4 regions of the Geodermatophilus maliterrae genome follow, and region 1 is predicted to be linked to each of the others. Evidence: predicted binding sites of a transcription regulator. Region 1 holds the regulator's gene; each other region holds the start of a gene.

Region 1 (3,478 bases):
CGACGCGGTGGTCGGCGCGGCCGTGGGCCTGCTCCTGCTGGGCGTGGTTCACGCACTCGACGCATCCGTGCTGTCACGCTGGGCGAGTGCCCGAGCCGGCCGTCCACCCGCGCAGCCCTGACGCGGGCCGCCGGCCCGTCCCCGGCCGCCGGGGTCCCCGCCCGATCCGTGCGGCCGCGCTCGCCGGCCCGGTGCTCGCCCTGACGCTGGGAGCCGCGCCGCCCGCCGGCGCCGAGGAGCCGGCCACCCCGTCGACCCGCTGTCAGGTGGGCGACCCGCGGCTGGCGGAGCTCTCCGGCCTGGTCGACGTCGGCGACCGCATGCTGGCGATGGTCGACGGCGGCGATCAGGTGACCGTGTACGTGCTGGACGGCACCTGCCAGGTCGTCGACGTTGTCACCGCCCCGCTGGACCCCTACGACCCCGAGGACCTCGCCGTCGGCGCCGACGGCACCGTCTGGCTGGCCGACACCGGGGACAACAACGCCACCCGGGCGACCGTCGCGCTCCTCGCCCTGCGCCCCGACGGGACGACGGCGCTGTACCGGATGACCTACCCCGACGGCCCGCACGACGCCGAGGCGCTGCTGCTGGCCCCCGACGGCACGCCGTACGTGGTGACCAAGGAGGTGCTCGGTGCCAGCCACGTCTACCGGCCGGCGACGGCGCTGGTCGACGGCGGGACGGTCGGACTGGCCGACGTCGGCACGGTGACCTTCACGCTGACCGGTACGCCCGGGGGCCCGGTGGGGCGCGCGGGCCAGCTGCTGGTGACCGGCGGGGCGGTCGCCCGCGACGGCAGCCGGATCGCGCTGCGGACCTACACCGACGCCTACGTGTGGCCGCTGGCCGGCGCCGACGTCCCCGGCGCGCTGGCCGGCGAGCCGGTGCGCGTCGCGCTGCCGGGCGCGCCGCAGGGCGAGGCGGTCAGCTTCACCGCGGACGGCAGTGCCCTGCTCGTCGCCGGCGAGGGCGTCCCCGGCGACGTCACGCTGGTCCCCGTCCCCGCCGCCACGGCGCCGTCGTCGACGGCGCCTCCCGCCGACCCGTCCCTGCCGGGGTTGCTCTCCGACGGGAGCGGCGGTGTCCCGCCCGTCACCGCCGGGCTGGTCGCCGCTGCCGTGGCGACGGCGCTGGTCTGGATCGGTGGGCGGCTGCTCCGGCGGCGCCCCGCGGCCGGCGACGCGCCCGGGCCGCCCCGGAACGGCTGACGGCCGCCCCGCGAGCGCGGGACGGCCGTCGGGCCGGAGCAGCGGTCAGACGCGGCGCAGCACCGTCACGACGCGGCCGAGGACGGTCGCCTCGTCGCCCGGGATCGGCTCGTAGGCGGGGTTGTGCGGCAGCAGCCACACGTGCCCGTCGCGACGCTTGTAGGTCTTCACCGTGGCCTCGCCGTCGAGCATCGCGGCGACGATCTCGCCGTTCTCCGCGGTGGGCTGCTGGCGCACGACCACCCAGTCGCCGTCGCAGATGGCCGCGTCGACCATCGAGTCGCCGGCGACGCGCAGCATGAACAGCGTGCCCTCGCCGACCAGCTCGCGGGGGAGCGGGAAGACGTCCTCGACCGCCTGCTCGGCGAGCACCGGGCCACCGGCGGCGATCCGGCCGACCAGCGGCACGTAGGTGGGTGCGCCGGCGTCGGCCGTGGCAGCCGGAGCCGCGGGTGCGCCGGTCTCGGCGGGCGTCTCGCCGGGGAGCCGGACGTCGAGCGCCCGGGGGCGGTTGGGGTCGCGCCGCAGCCAGCCCTTCTTCTGCAGCACCGAGAGCTGGTGGGCGACCGACGACGCCGAGGACAGGCCGACGGCCTCGCCGATCTCGCGCACCGAGGGCGGGTAGCCACGGCGCTCGATCGAGTCGCGGATGACCTTGAGCACCCTGCGCTGCCGCTGGGTCAGGCCGTCGCCGGCCTCCGTGCGGTCGGGGAAGGTCCGCACCGCGCCGGCCTGGTCGGCCGCGTCCGGGGTCTCCGTCGCCGCGCCGGCCTTCGCGCCGCGCCGGGTCGCCGTCCCACCGGTGCGCGTGCGCTGGCCGGTCCCGCTCGTGCCCGCCACGTCTCCTCCTCGCCGACTGTGCCGCCACAGCCCTCGTGTCCTGCCCTCCGCCCGCGGTGCCCCGGTCCGGCTGCCGATCCCGTGCGGGACCCGCGGCGGGCCGTGACCCCCACGACGCCCGGGGGCGACGGCGGACGGGTGCTGAACGGACGGTAGCGCCTCGGCGCCGGTACTTCAAACGTGTGTTCGAAACCGCGTGACGTGTCGGGTCGCCCCTATCGGGAGCGTGCGGTAGGAATCGTACGGGCGTTCGATCGAACACCTGTTCGACCGGGTGGGCTCGACGAGGAGGAGTGGTCATGGGGAGCGTGCGGCAGGACGTGCTGCAGTTCGACGCGACGGTCCGGGTCCCGTGGCGGCCGTTGCTCGGATCGGGGGCCGGTGGGGGTGCGGCGGCTCCCGGTCGCTCGGCCTGGCCGGCGGTGCGGGCCGCCCTGCCGGGCTCCGGACCGCGGGTCACCGGGCACCTGCGGCCCGTCCCCGACCGGCCGGCCGTCCCCGGGGGGCGCACCGGCGGGGCCGGTCCGGCCGTCGAGGCGCCGCCCACCCGCCGCGACCCGGCCCGCCCGAGTGGGCGGCCGCTCCGCTCCAGGACCGCCACCGGCCCGGTCCGGGGCGGGTGCGCGCCGTCGCCGGCCCCTGCGCGGCTGACCCGTCGGGGGCGGCGCCTCCTCGCCGCGCTCACCCTGGGCGGGGCCGTCGCCCTGGGCTCGTGGATCTCGCCCCTGCTGCCCGGCGGCGACGGCGGGCTGCGGCTGGCGGGGGAGAGCAGCGTCGTGGTCGAGCCGGGCGACACGGTGTGGTCGATCGCAGGCGAGCTCGCCGGGGACGGGCAGGACGTGCGGGTCGTGGTCGACGCCATCGAGGAGCTCAACGACCTCGAGGACTCGGCGGTCGTGCCCGGCCAGGTCCTCCAGCTGCCGTGAGCGCCGCGCCGACCCCGGGTGTCGCGTCGACCGTGGGCGCCGCGTCGACCCTCGTGGAGGCACGCGGCGTGCGCGCGGTGCCCCGGCCCCGTCCCGGCAGACTTGGACGAGGCTGCCGCGTCCGGTTCGTCAACCCTCCGCGCGAGGTCGCTCACGGATGGGAGCCGGTCCGGCACCTACGGTCGAGGGCGTGTCAGCAGCCGTGAACAGCCGGGCCGCAGTCGCCTTCCGCTCGCCGCAGGACGTCGAGGTCTGCCTGGACGGCACGTGGGCGCCCGGCGCCATGCTGGGCTGGCGGCACGACGAGACCGGTGGTTGCCAGGCGCAGGTCCGGTGGCAGGACGGAGCCGAGGGGGAGTCCACCTGGGTCGACCTCGCGGCCGTGCGGCTGCCCGAGCGGCACCTCGCCCTCGCCTCCGCCGAGGCGCCGGCCGTCGTGGCGTCGGCCGTCGTGGCGGCGGCCGGCGCCGGCGGTGGCGGGCAGGGTCCGGCGTCCCGACC
Region 2 (3,478 bases), on a different contig from region 1:
GGCCAGCCGGTCGCCGGGACGGCGGACCAGCAGCACCCGCACGCCCTCGGCCCGCGCCCGGGAGGACAGACGGGCGGCCACACCCGCGTCGAAGCGGGACTGGGTCAGCGCGTCGCGGCCCCACGGCCCCGGTTGCTCGACCAGCAGCCAGCGCTGCGCCGGCCCGGCCGTCGCCTCGGGGGAGTCGCCCCGCGTCAGGGCCGTGACCGAGCAGCGGGTCGCGTCCAGCCGGCCCACGCGGGCAGCGGACGGGACCGACCCGCCGGGACGATCGGCCGGCGCGGCGCTCACCCGGGGCAGGGCAGCGGGCTCACGACCCGGTCCCGAGGGCGTCGGCACGCTCCCCATCGTCCCCGCCGGCGTCCGTCGCCGGGGCGCCGGGAGCGTGCGGGCCGGGCTCCGGGGCGGTGGCGGGGACGCCGTCGACCGCCCCGCCCGCTCCGTGCCCGCCGGGGAGGGAGGCGTCGGCCACCACCGCGACCGACTCGGTGACCAGCCGCCGGGCGAGGGTGAGCCGGTCGTCGGCGTCGAGCCCCGGCAGGTCGGCCACCTTGAGCTCCCCGGCGGCCAGCAGCTCCGCCAGCGCGGGCCGGGTCGTGGCGGGGAACTCGTGCCGGCGGCGGCCGCCGAGCAGGACGACCCGATCGTCGGAGGCCCGGTCGTCGGAGGCCCGGTCGCCGGAGACAGGGTCGTCGGGAGCAGGACGCAGGGTGCAGCGCAGCCGACGGCGCAGCCGCAGCACGGTGTCGGGCGAGAGCGCCGCGGCCGCGGTCGCCTGCGCCAGAGGGGCGACCGGCTCGGGGCGCACCTGCCCCCAGGTCCGCTCGCGCACCCGGTCGGCCACCTGATCGGGGTCGACCCGGTCCAGCCACTCCTTCAGCGCGCCCACCACGGTCGCGACGTCGTCGCGCAGGGTCGCGAGGTCGGCGAGGTCCAGGCCCACCGGCAGCGAGCGCCGCAGCTCCCGGTCGTCGGCGGCCAGCACCCGCACCAGGTCCAGCGCCTGCTCGGCGGCCGCCCAGCGGGTGACCGGGTGGACGCCGATGGTCAGGTGCGCGCTGGTCTGCCCCAGCGCCACCGCCGAGTGCAGGTAGCCGCGGGGGAGGTAGAGGGCGTCGCCGGGGCGCAGCACGGCGTCGACCACCGGCTCGCGCTCCGCGGCGGCGGCCACCGCGGCCGCGCGGTCGTTCCACGGCTGGGTGCGCAGCGGGTCGGGCAGCACCGGCTCGTGGATGCGCCAGTGCTTCTCGCCGGCCACCTGCAGCACGAAGACGTCGTGCACGTCGTAGTGGGGGCTGAACCCGCGCGAGGACGGCGGGGTGACGTAGGCGTTGACCTGCGTGGGGTGCCCCAGGTCGGCGGCCAGCTGGTCGGCGAACTCGATCAGCGGCGGCCAGAGCCGGTGCAGGCCCTGCAGGACGACGGTGCTGCCGTCGGCGAACAGCCGCAGCACGGCGTCGGAGGAGACCTGGTCGGCGATCTCGGCGCCGGCACCACCGGAGGTGGTGAACCGCTTCGGGTCGACGACGGCGCCGTCCTTGGCGATGCGGATGAACGGGGTCCGCAGGCCGCGCCGCGAGAGCAGCTCGTCGACGTCGGCCAGGGTGAGCAGGTCGGAGAAGGACTCCCCGGTGTCCTCGGCGCGGGCCAGCAGCGGACGGCGGGACCAGTGCTGCGCGGCGAAGACCTCGGGATCGAGGTGCGTGCACCGGCGCAGGGCCGGGCGGAGGTCACCCCCACCCGGCCCCACGGCGGTCGGGTCCTGGCTCAGGCCGAACCGTCCGCGCCGCCGTCGGCACCGCCGTCGGCCCCACCGTCCGAGCCGCCACCGGCCGCACCGCCGTCGGCCGGGCCGTGGCCGGCGCCGCCGTCCGCGCCACCGTCGGCACCGCCGTCCTGGTGGCCCGGCGTGCCCTCGCCCGCGCCGCTGTCGGCCGGACCCTCCACGCTGGTCATGTCGTCGTCGTCGAGCGCCATCGAGCTCCTCCGGATCCGGATGGGGACCGTCCGCCGGACGGCGGTCGGTCGTGTCCCACCTACCTCGATCGGCGCCGCGCCACACATGCCCCGACCAGCCGTTTCGGGACACGCCACGGCACCTCGGACGACACCCCCCCCGATGACGCGCCGGGTGCCCGGGCGGGCCGCTACCCTCCTCCGGTCGGTCCGAACACGTGTTCGAGGGAAGGGGTGTGCGTGACGCCGTCGCGGGGGCGGGCGGAGGGGTGCAGCGTGCTGCACGTCGACATGGACGCCTTCTTCGCCAGCGTGGAGGTGCGCCGGCGCCCCGAGCTGGCCGGCACGCCGGTGGTCGTGGGCGGGGCCGGCAACCGTGGGGTGGTCACCTCGGCCACGTACGAGGCCCGGGCCTACGGCGTGCACGCCGCGATGCCCACGGCCCGGGCGCTGCGGCTGTGCCCGACCGCGACCGTGCTGCCGGGGGACATGGCGCTCTACGCCGAGGTCTCCCGGTCGGTCATGGCACTGTTCCGGTCGGTGACCCCGCTGGTCGAGCCGCTGTCGCTGGACGAGGCGTTCCTCGACGTCGCCGGGGCCGGGCGCCGGCTGGGCGACGCCGCGCAGATCGGCGAGTACCTGCGCGCCCGGGTCTACGACGAGCAGGGCATCACCTGCTCGGTCGGGGTGGCCGGCACCAAGTTCGTCGCCAAGCTCGCCTCCACCCGCGCCAAGCCCGACGGGCTGCTCGTCGTCCGCCCGGCCGAGGTCATCGACTTCCTGCACCCGCTGCCGGTCGGCGCGCTCTGGGGCGTGGGCGCCAAGACCGAGGAGGTGCTGCTGCGGCTGGGGCTGCGCACCGTCGGCGACCTCGCGCACGTCCCGGCCCGCACGCTGCAGCGCGCGGTGGGGCACGCCGCGGGCAGCCACCTGCACGAGCTGGCCTGGGGGCGCGACCCCCGCCGGGTGGTGCCCGACGAGCCGGAGCGGTCGGCCGGGCACGAGGAGACCTTCGGCACCGACGTCGACGACCCCGCCGTCGTCCACCGGGAGCTGCTGCGGCTGTCCGAGCGGACGGCGGGCCGGCTGCGCGCGGGCAGCTGGCTGGCCCGCACGGTGAGCATCAAGGTCCGCTTCGCCGACTTCACCACGATCACCCGCAGCCGCACCCTCGGCGTCCCCACCGACGTCGGGCAGGAGCTGTACGAGACCGCCCGCGCCCTCTTCGACGCCCTCGGCCTGGACCGGGCCCGGATCCGGCTGGTCGGCGTGCGCGCCGAGCGCCTGGTGGAGGCGGGGTCGGCACCCCGCCAGCTCGAGCTCGGTGCCCGCGAGCACGGTCGCCGCGACGCCGAGCTCGCCGCCGACCGGGCCGCCCGCCGGTTCGGTGCCGGCGCCGTCCGCCCGGCCACCCTCCTGCACCGCGACGGCGACCGCAGGGTGCGCGACGGCCCCCCGCGAGAGTGATCACGAGGACCTCCCGGCGGGTCGCGGCGCACTCGCCTTTCGCACCCCGCAATCG
Region 3 (3,478 bases), on a different contig from region 1:
CCCGCCCCCGGGCGGCCAGGCCAGCTCGGCGTGGGCCACCAGGTCGCCGTCGCGGACGGCGAGGGTCTCCTCGAAGCCGAGGACGTCGACCAGCCAGCGGATGAGAGCGGGGGCGTCGTCGGCGCGGAAGGCGGGCCAGACGGTGGGGACGGGAGCTGTCATGCCGCCGAGCCTCCCGGGACGGCTGCGGTGCCGTCTTGGACGAATCCGATCTCCGCGGCCAGCCAGCGCAGCGGGGACAGGCCGCTGAACGCCCGCCAGTCGCGGGTCAGGTGGGCCTGGTCGGCGAAGCCGCCCGCGGCGGCGAGGCCGGCCAGGTCGGGGCGCCCCCCGGCCGCGACGCGGGCGGCCAGCACCCGGCGGGCGCGGTCGAAGCGGACCACCCGGGCCGCCTCCTTGGGGCCCAGCCCGGTCTCGGCGCGGAAGCGGGCGGTGAGGTGCCGCTCCGACCAGCCGACCCGGCGGGCGAGCTCGGCCACCCGCAGCCGCCCGCTCCCGGCCACGGTGAGCCGCCAGGCCTCGGCGACCTCGGGGGCGGCGTCGGGCCGCGGGCGGACGGCGCGCCCCAGCACGTCGTCGACGGCGGCGAAGCGGGCCGGCCAGTCGCGGGCGGCCCGCACCCGCTCGACCAGCTCGCCGCCGGCGCGCCCGAGGAGGTCGTCCAGGTCGCAGTCGAGGCCGGCCAGCGCGCCGGCGGGCATGCCCAGCAGCCGGCGCGCGCCGAGCGGCGTCAGGTCCAGCTGCAGGCCGGCCTGGCGGCCGGGGTGCCGGATGAGCGCCGGCGCCGTGTGCAGGCCGCCGAGGAGCGCGTCGTAGCGGCCCGGCGCCTGGGCCGGATCAGGGTGGGCGGCGACGTCCAGCGCCTCGTCGAGCGTGACGACGAGGGTCAGGGCGGGGGAGGGCAGACCCCGGTGGACGCCGGGCGGCATCCCCTCGTGCCGGTAGCCGACGGCGCGGGTGACCAGTCCGCCCAGTGCCGGCGGGGGCCGGTGCGCCACGGACTCACCGGTCACCGGCCCAGGATGGCAGCGCGGCAGCCCCCGCTCCAGACGTCACCGCGAACCGCGAGCGTGCACGCCGCGGACGTGCACCTCCGCGGACGTGCACCGAGCAGGTCGGCGGACGGGCACGGGACCGGCGGGTGCGGGCTCAGGACCCGGCCGCGATGCCCGCGAGGAGGACCAGGCCGAAGAACCCCACACCGATCCAGCCGGGCACCATGCCGGCGATCGCCATGCCGTCGCCGGCCTCACCGCGCTCGCGGATCCGGCTGCGCGCGACGTAGCCGAAGACGAGCGCCAGGACGCTGCCGATCCAGTAGACCCAGACGATCCCCAGGACCATCGACGCGACGGCGAACCCGTTGGTGCGCCGCGGCACGAAGCCGTACCCGTAGGGCGGCGGGTACCCCGTGCCGGGGTGCCCGGGCGGCGGTCCGTACGGCCCCTGCGGCGGTCCGTAGGCCGCCGGGGCGCCCGGGTGCCCGTGGGCGGGCAGCCCTGCTGACCGGCACCGGAGCCCTGCACGTCCCACTGGGTCGTGTCCGTCCGCCCCCGTCGTCGATGCCCGGCCGTCGATCCCCCGGTCGGGGCGCAGGCCGGAGGTCCGGCGCCCGACGCCGGGTCAGCAGGGACGGTACGAGCCGGCGGGTCGCCGGACCAGCCACGCCACTCCGAGGGGCCAGGTCGCCCGGACGGCGTTCCCGCAGAAACGCCGCTCAGTGCTCTGACCATGTCAGAGGCGTTCGGTCCACGGGGTGTCGGCAGCCGGAGCAGCGTGTGGACGTCGTGGTCGCGCAGCAGCGTGCGCCGGATGGTTCCGCCGACCCCGCCCTCGAAGGGCACGGTGCCGGGCAGGACGACGGCGGCGCCTCGGTCACCTGTCTCCTCGTGTCCCCCGGTGCTCGCCGGACCGCTGATCGAACGAGTGGACGACCCGGCTCGTCCGACCGGTTGACCCGAGCGGATCGGCGTGCGTCAGTCCACACGGGAACGACCAGAGAACTCGGCTCTGACCTGCGGTATCTGTCGTACCCGCGCCTTAGTGTGGGGGTGTCAGGAGGCCGATCGGGACAAGGAGGCGAGTGCGTGTCCGAGCTCCGTTCGGCTCTCGACGAACTCGCCGCACTCGACCTCGCCGAGCTCACCGACGACGCCGTGCTCGACCTCGTCGGTGAGCTGAGCACCGTCGCCAACCGGATGGCCGCCGCACTCACGTCGGCCGTGCGGGTGGCCGACCGCCGCGAGGCGTACCGGCGCGACGGCGCCGCCTCGATGAAGAGCTGGCTGCGCGGCAGCTGCCGGCTGGCGCCGGAGGAGGCCACTGCGATCGTGTCCACCGGCCGGCGGATCGAGCAGCTGCCGGCCACCGCCGCAGCCTTCGCCGCCGGGGAGATCACTGCCGCCCACGCCAGGGTGATCACCCGCGCCATGACGCCGGGCCGCGTCACCAAGGCCGCCGAGGCGGGGATCGAGCTGGCCGAGACGGACGTGATCCTCGCGGACCTCGCGCGGAAGACGACGCCGCACGAGACGAAGCAGGGTGTGAAGCGCTGGGTGGCCGGGATCGACCCCGACGGCACGCTCGGCGAAGCGGCCGACGTCCGCCGCCGCTTCAGCATGGCCGACGGCCTCGACGGTCGCGTGCACGTCCGCGGCGAGTTCGACCCGGTCGGCGCCGAGTACCTGCACACCGCCCTGGCGGCGCTGATGAACGGCGACCGCCCGGCCGGCGACACCCGGAGCCACGCAGAGCACCAGGCCGACGCGCTGGTCGCCCTGGCCCGCGGCGCACTGGACGGCGGCTCGCTGCCCGACGTCCGCGGGGAGCGGCCGCACGTCCGGGTCACCATCGACTGGCGGGCCCTCTGCGCCGCACGGGGCGCACCAGGCGTCTCCGGGGGCTCGCTGGGGTGGGCCGGACCGATTTGCCCCGAGACGGCACGGCGCCTGGCCTGCGACGCGGGCGTCGTACGGGTGGTCACCGGACCGGACGGGCTGCCGCTCGACGTCAGCCGGGCCCAGCGCACCGCCACCGCAGCCATCCGCCGGGCCGTCGAGATCCGCGACGGCCACTGCGTCTTCGCCGGTTGTGACGCATCACCCGAGTGGTGCGACGTCCACCACGTCGTGCACTGGGCGCACGGCGGGCCGACGTCCTGTGACAACGGCGCACTGCTCTGCGAGCGGCACCACACCGCCTGTCACGAAGGCGGCTTCTCCGTCAGCCGGGATCCCGGGACGAGCATCTGGCACACCTGGCGGTCCGATGGCACGGAGGTCCTCAGCCGCGCTGGCCCCTGATGTCGGCGGCGGTCCGCCGCCGTCCACGTCTCACAGGGACTGGAAGAAGTCCTCGTCCAGCTGGTGCAGCGTCACGGTGACCTCCGCGCGACCTGTTCGCCCGGGTCATGGACGACGACGGCACGCTGACCGGACCGCTGACCGCCGACGACATCCGCGGGCTGTTCTCCTGACCG
Region 4 (3,478 bases), on a different contig from region 1:
AAGCCCCCCGTGCGCAAGCCCAAGAAGAAGGTCTGCCAGTTCTGCAAGGACAAGGCGACCTACGTCGACTACAAGGACACGACCCTGCTGCGGAAGTTCATCTCCGACCGCGGCAAGATCCGCGCCCGCCGCGTGAGCGGCAACTGCAGCCAGCACCAGCGGGACGTCGCCACGGCCGTCAAGAACAGCCGTGAGATGGCCCTGCTGCCCTACACCTCGACGGCGCGCTGACCATGAGCACCCAGAAGCTGATCCTGACGCAGGAGGTCACCGGTCTCGGGTCCTCCGGTGACACGGTGGAGGTCAAGGGCGGGTACGCCCGCAACTTCCTCCTGCCCCGCGGCCTGGCCATCGTCGCCACCCGCGGTGCCGAGAAGCAGGTGGACTCGCTGCGCCGGGCGCGTGCCGCCCGCGAGGTGCGCTCCCTCGAGGAGGCGCAGGCCGTGGCCGGGCGCCTCACGGGCCTGACGGTCCGCGTGCCGGCGCGCGCCGGTGCGGGTGGCCGCCTGTTCGGCCGCGTCACCACCGCCGACGTCGTCAACGCCGTCACCGCGGCCGGCGGCCCGGAGCTCGACCGCCGCCGGGTGGAGCTGCCCAGCAGCATCAAGACCACGGGCCAGCACACGGTCACCGTGCGGGTGCACCCCGAGGTGACCGCCTCGCTGCCGATCGAGGTCGTCGCGGGCTGAGCGAGGACCCCGTCCTCCTCACCCCTCGCATGCTCGGGGTGAGCCTCGGGACGGGGCCGCCCTGCCCCACCGCTCGCGAGCTCGCGGCGGGACCCGCAGGAGGCCACCCGCCCGTCGAGGGGCGTCGGACACCCGTCCGGCGCCCCTCGCGGCGTCTCCGGTCCGGTGGACCGGTCCCGGCGGTTCGCGGCGCCGTCGTCGTCCTGCGGCCCTCTCCGGACCCGTGGTGCCGCCACACGTCGACACCGGGCGCCCGGCCGGGTCGGTCGGTCGTCGGGATGCGCCGAGGCGTCGTCACGCAGGCCCGGTGACGACGCCCAGCCGTCTCCCGGCGCCGCGTCCCGCGCCGGAGGTCGGCCTGTGGACGTGTGACCGCCGGGGCCGGTGGGTCACGGTTCGTGACACGCCGGGCCCCGATCCCGCGAGTTCTCCCACTTTTCTCCCGTCCACACCCGGTGGGTGGCCTCCGCGCAGGTCAGGAGGGGGACGGGGACGACGCGGCGGCTCCGTCCCCCGCCGTCTCCACATGTCGACACGCGTGTGTCCACCGACTTGTCCACAAGTTGTGCAGAACGCGCCCCACAGCGGTGTTGGACGGGCCCGGCTGCGCTTCCTAACGTCCTCCCCGGCGGTCACGGGTGCGGTTTCTGTCGGCACCCCGACCTAGCCTCGCGGTCGAACACGCGTTCGAGCGTGCGTGCCAGCAGTCCTGGTGCTTCCCCCACCAGACCCCGGTCACCGACCGGGGTCTGTCTGCGGGTGCGCCGGTGGAGAGAAGGAGGGGCTTCCCGTGGCGGTGGCCGACGATTTCAGCCGACCGTCCGCGACGGCGCCGGAGTACGACCGGCAGCCGCCGCAGGACGTGGCGGCGGAGCAGTCGGTGCTCGGCGGCATGCTGCTGAGCAAGGACGCGATCGCCGACGTCGTGGAGGTGCTGCACGGCGCCGACTTCTACCGGCCGGCGCACCAGGTGATCTTCGACTGCATCCTCGACCTCTACGGGCGCGGTGAGCCGGCCGACGCGATCACCGTCGCCGCCGAGCTCAACCGCACCGACCAGCTGTCGAAGATGGGCGGCGCGGTCTACCTGCACACCCTGATCGCCTCCACGCCGACGGCGGCCAACGCGGGCTACTACGCCGCCATCGTCGCCGAGCAGGCGGTGCTGCGGCGGCTGGTCGAGGCCGGCACCCGGGTGGTGCAGCTCGGCTACGGCGCGGCCGGCGGGCGCGGCGACGTCGACGACATCGTCGACCGCGCGCAGCAGGAGATCTACGACGTCACCGAGAAGCGCATGAGCGAGGACTACTCGCGCCTCGAGGACGTCCTGCAGCCGACGATGGACGAGCTCGACGCCATCGCCTCCCGCGGCGGCACCGCCCGCGGCGTCCCCACGGGGATCCGCGACCTGGACGAGCTCACCAACGGCCTGCAGGCCGGCCAGATGGTGGTCATCGCCGCCCGACCCGGTGTCGGCAAGGCCCTGGCGCTCGACACCCCGATCGCCACGCCCGGCGGCTGGACGACCATGGGCGAGGTCCGGGTCGGCGACCGGGTGCTGGGCGCCGACGGCCGGCCGACGACCGTCGTCGCCGCCACGGACGTCATGACCGACCGCCCCTGCTACGAGGTGCACTTCTCCGACGGCTCGGTCATCGTGGCCGACGCCCAGCACCAGTGGCTGACCACCGACCGCGCCGCCCGCCGGCTCGGCGAGCGCGGTGAGGCCCGCGTCCGGACGACGGAGGAGCTGGCCCGGACGGTGCGCTGCGCGACGGCCGACCGGCGGCTCGACCACGCCGTGGTCAACGCCGCGCCGCTCGACCTGCCCGAGGCCGACCTGCCCGTACCGCCCTACGCGCTCGGCATCTGGCTGGGTGACGGCACCTCGGCGGCTGCCGAGTACACGAGCAACGACCCGGAGATCGCCAGCTACATCGAGGGCGAGGGCCTGGTGGTCGTCCCCACGGGGGTCGACCGGCGGCACTCCCTGCGGCTGCCCGCCCGCCCGGGCCTCGAGGCACGGCCGTGCCCGATGTGCGGCGAGCTCGTCACGCCGAGGACCGCACAGGTGCAGACGTGCGGCAAGACCTGTGGTGGCCGGCTGCGGGCCAGCGGCGGCGTGGGCCTGCAGGCGACCTGTGGGGACTGCGGGGGCCCGTCGAGCGGGATGGCCCGGTGTCAGACCTGCCGGGACGACCACGGCACCGTCGAGGGCCTCCTCCGGGGTCTCGGCGTCATCGACGACAAGCACATCCCCACTGCGTACCTGCGCGCCTCCGTGGCCCAGCGCCGGGCGCTGCTGGCCGGCCTGCTCGACACCGACGGCACGGTGACCGTCAGCGGGGCGGTCCAGTTCGCCGTCACCAGCCGCCGGCTGGCCGAGGACGCCCGTGAGCTGATCGCCGGCCTCGGCCACCGCGTGCGGATGAGCGCCAAGCGTGTCCGCGGCCGGAGCGAGGCACCGTCGACCTGCTACACGCTGACCTTCAGCACCGACGACGAGGTCTTCCGACTCGAGCGCAAGAAGCTCGAGCACAAGGAGCGCGGTGCGCGCACGTCCACCGCCCGTGGCGTCCGTTTCGTCACGGACGTGCGCCCGGTCGCGAGCGTGCCGGTCCGGTGCATCCAGGTCGACGCCGCGGACTCGTTGTTCCTCGCCGGGCGCACCTTCATCCCGACGCACAACTCGACGCTCGGGCTGGACATCGCGCGGTCCGCCACGGTGAAGCACCACATGCCGGCCGTCATCTTCTCGCTCGAGATGAGCAAGCACGAGATCACCATGC

Evidence for each region. The regulator LexA, encoded in region 1, represses DNA repair genes until DNA is damaged. The targets are predictions, from matches to a motif close to TCGAACANNTGTTCGA.
Region 2: the regulator LexA is predicted to act here: its motif matches at 2,167-2,182, upstream of dinB (DNA polymerase IV).
Region 3: the regulator LexA is predicted to act here: its motif matches at 1,919-1,934, upstream of ABQ292_RS18610 (HNH endonuclease signature motif containing protein).
Region 4: the regulator LexA is predicted to act here: its motif matches at 1,365-1,380, upstream of dnaB (replicative DNA helicase).

What each region holds. Positions count from the first base shown of each region.
Region 1 covers NZ_JBFNXQ010000032.1:4,549-8,026, forward strand. Annotated here, with positions in the region: gene ABQ292_RS11810 (phosphatase PAP2 family protein) at 1-121, shown strand, start outside; gene ABQ292_RS11815 (hypothetical protein) at 87-1,211, shown strand; gene lexA (transcriptional repressor LexA) at 1,257-2,051, opposite strand; gene ABQ292_RS11825 (LysM peptidoglycan-binding domain-containing protein) at 2,351-2,977, shown strand; gene ABQ292_RS11830 (hypothetical protein) at 3,168-3,478, shown strand, end outside.
Region 2 covers NZ_JBFNXQ010000080.1:501-3,978, reverse strand. Annotated here, with positions in the region: gene ABQ292_RS19910 (ferredoxin family protein) at 1-291, opposite strand, end outside; gene ABQ292_RS19905 (cupin domain-containing protein) at 311-1,750, opposite strand; gene ABQ292_RS19900 (hypothetical protein) at 1,768-1,977, opposite strand; gene dinB (DNA polymerase IV) at 2,233-3,423, shown strand.
Region 3 covers NZ_JBFNXQ010000069.1:1,651-5,128, forward strand. Annotated here, with positions in the region: gene ABQ292_RS18595 (VOC family protein) at 1-162, opposite strand, end outside; gene ABQ292_RS18600 (helix-turn-helix domain-containing protein) at 159-1,013, opposite strand; gene ABQ292_RS18605 (DUF4190 domain-containing protein) at 1,150-1,380, opposite strand; gene ABQ292_RS18610 (HNH endonuclease signature motif containing protein) at 2,088-3,302, shown strand.
Region 4 covers NZ_JBFNXQ010000069.1:18,888-22,365, reverse strand. Annotated here, with positions in the region: gene rpsR (30S ribosomal protein S18) at 1-231, shown strand, start outside; gene rplI (50S ribosomal protein L9) at 234-689, shown strand; gene dnaB (replicative DNA helicase) at 1,480-3,478, shown strand, end outside.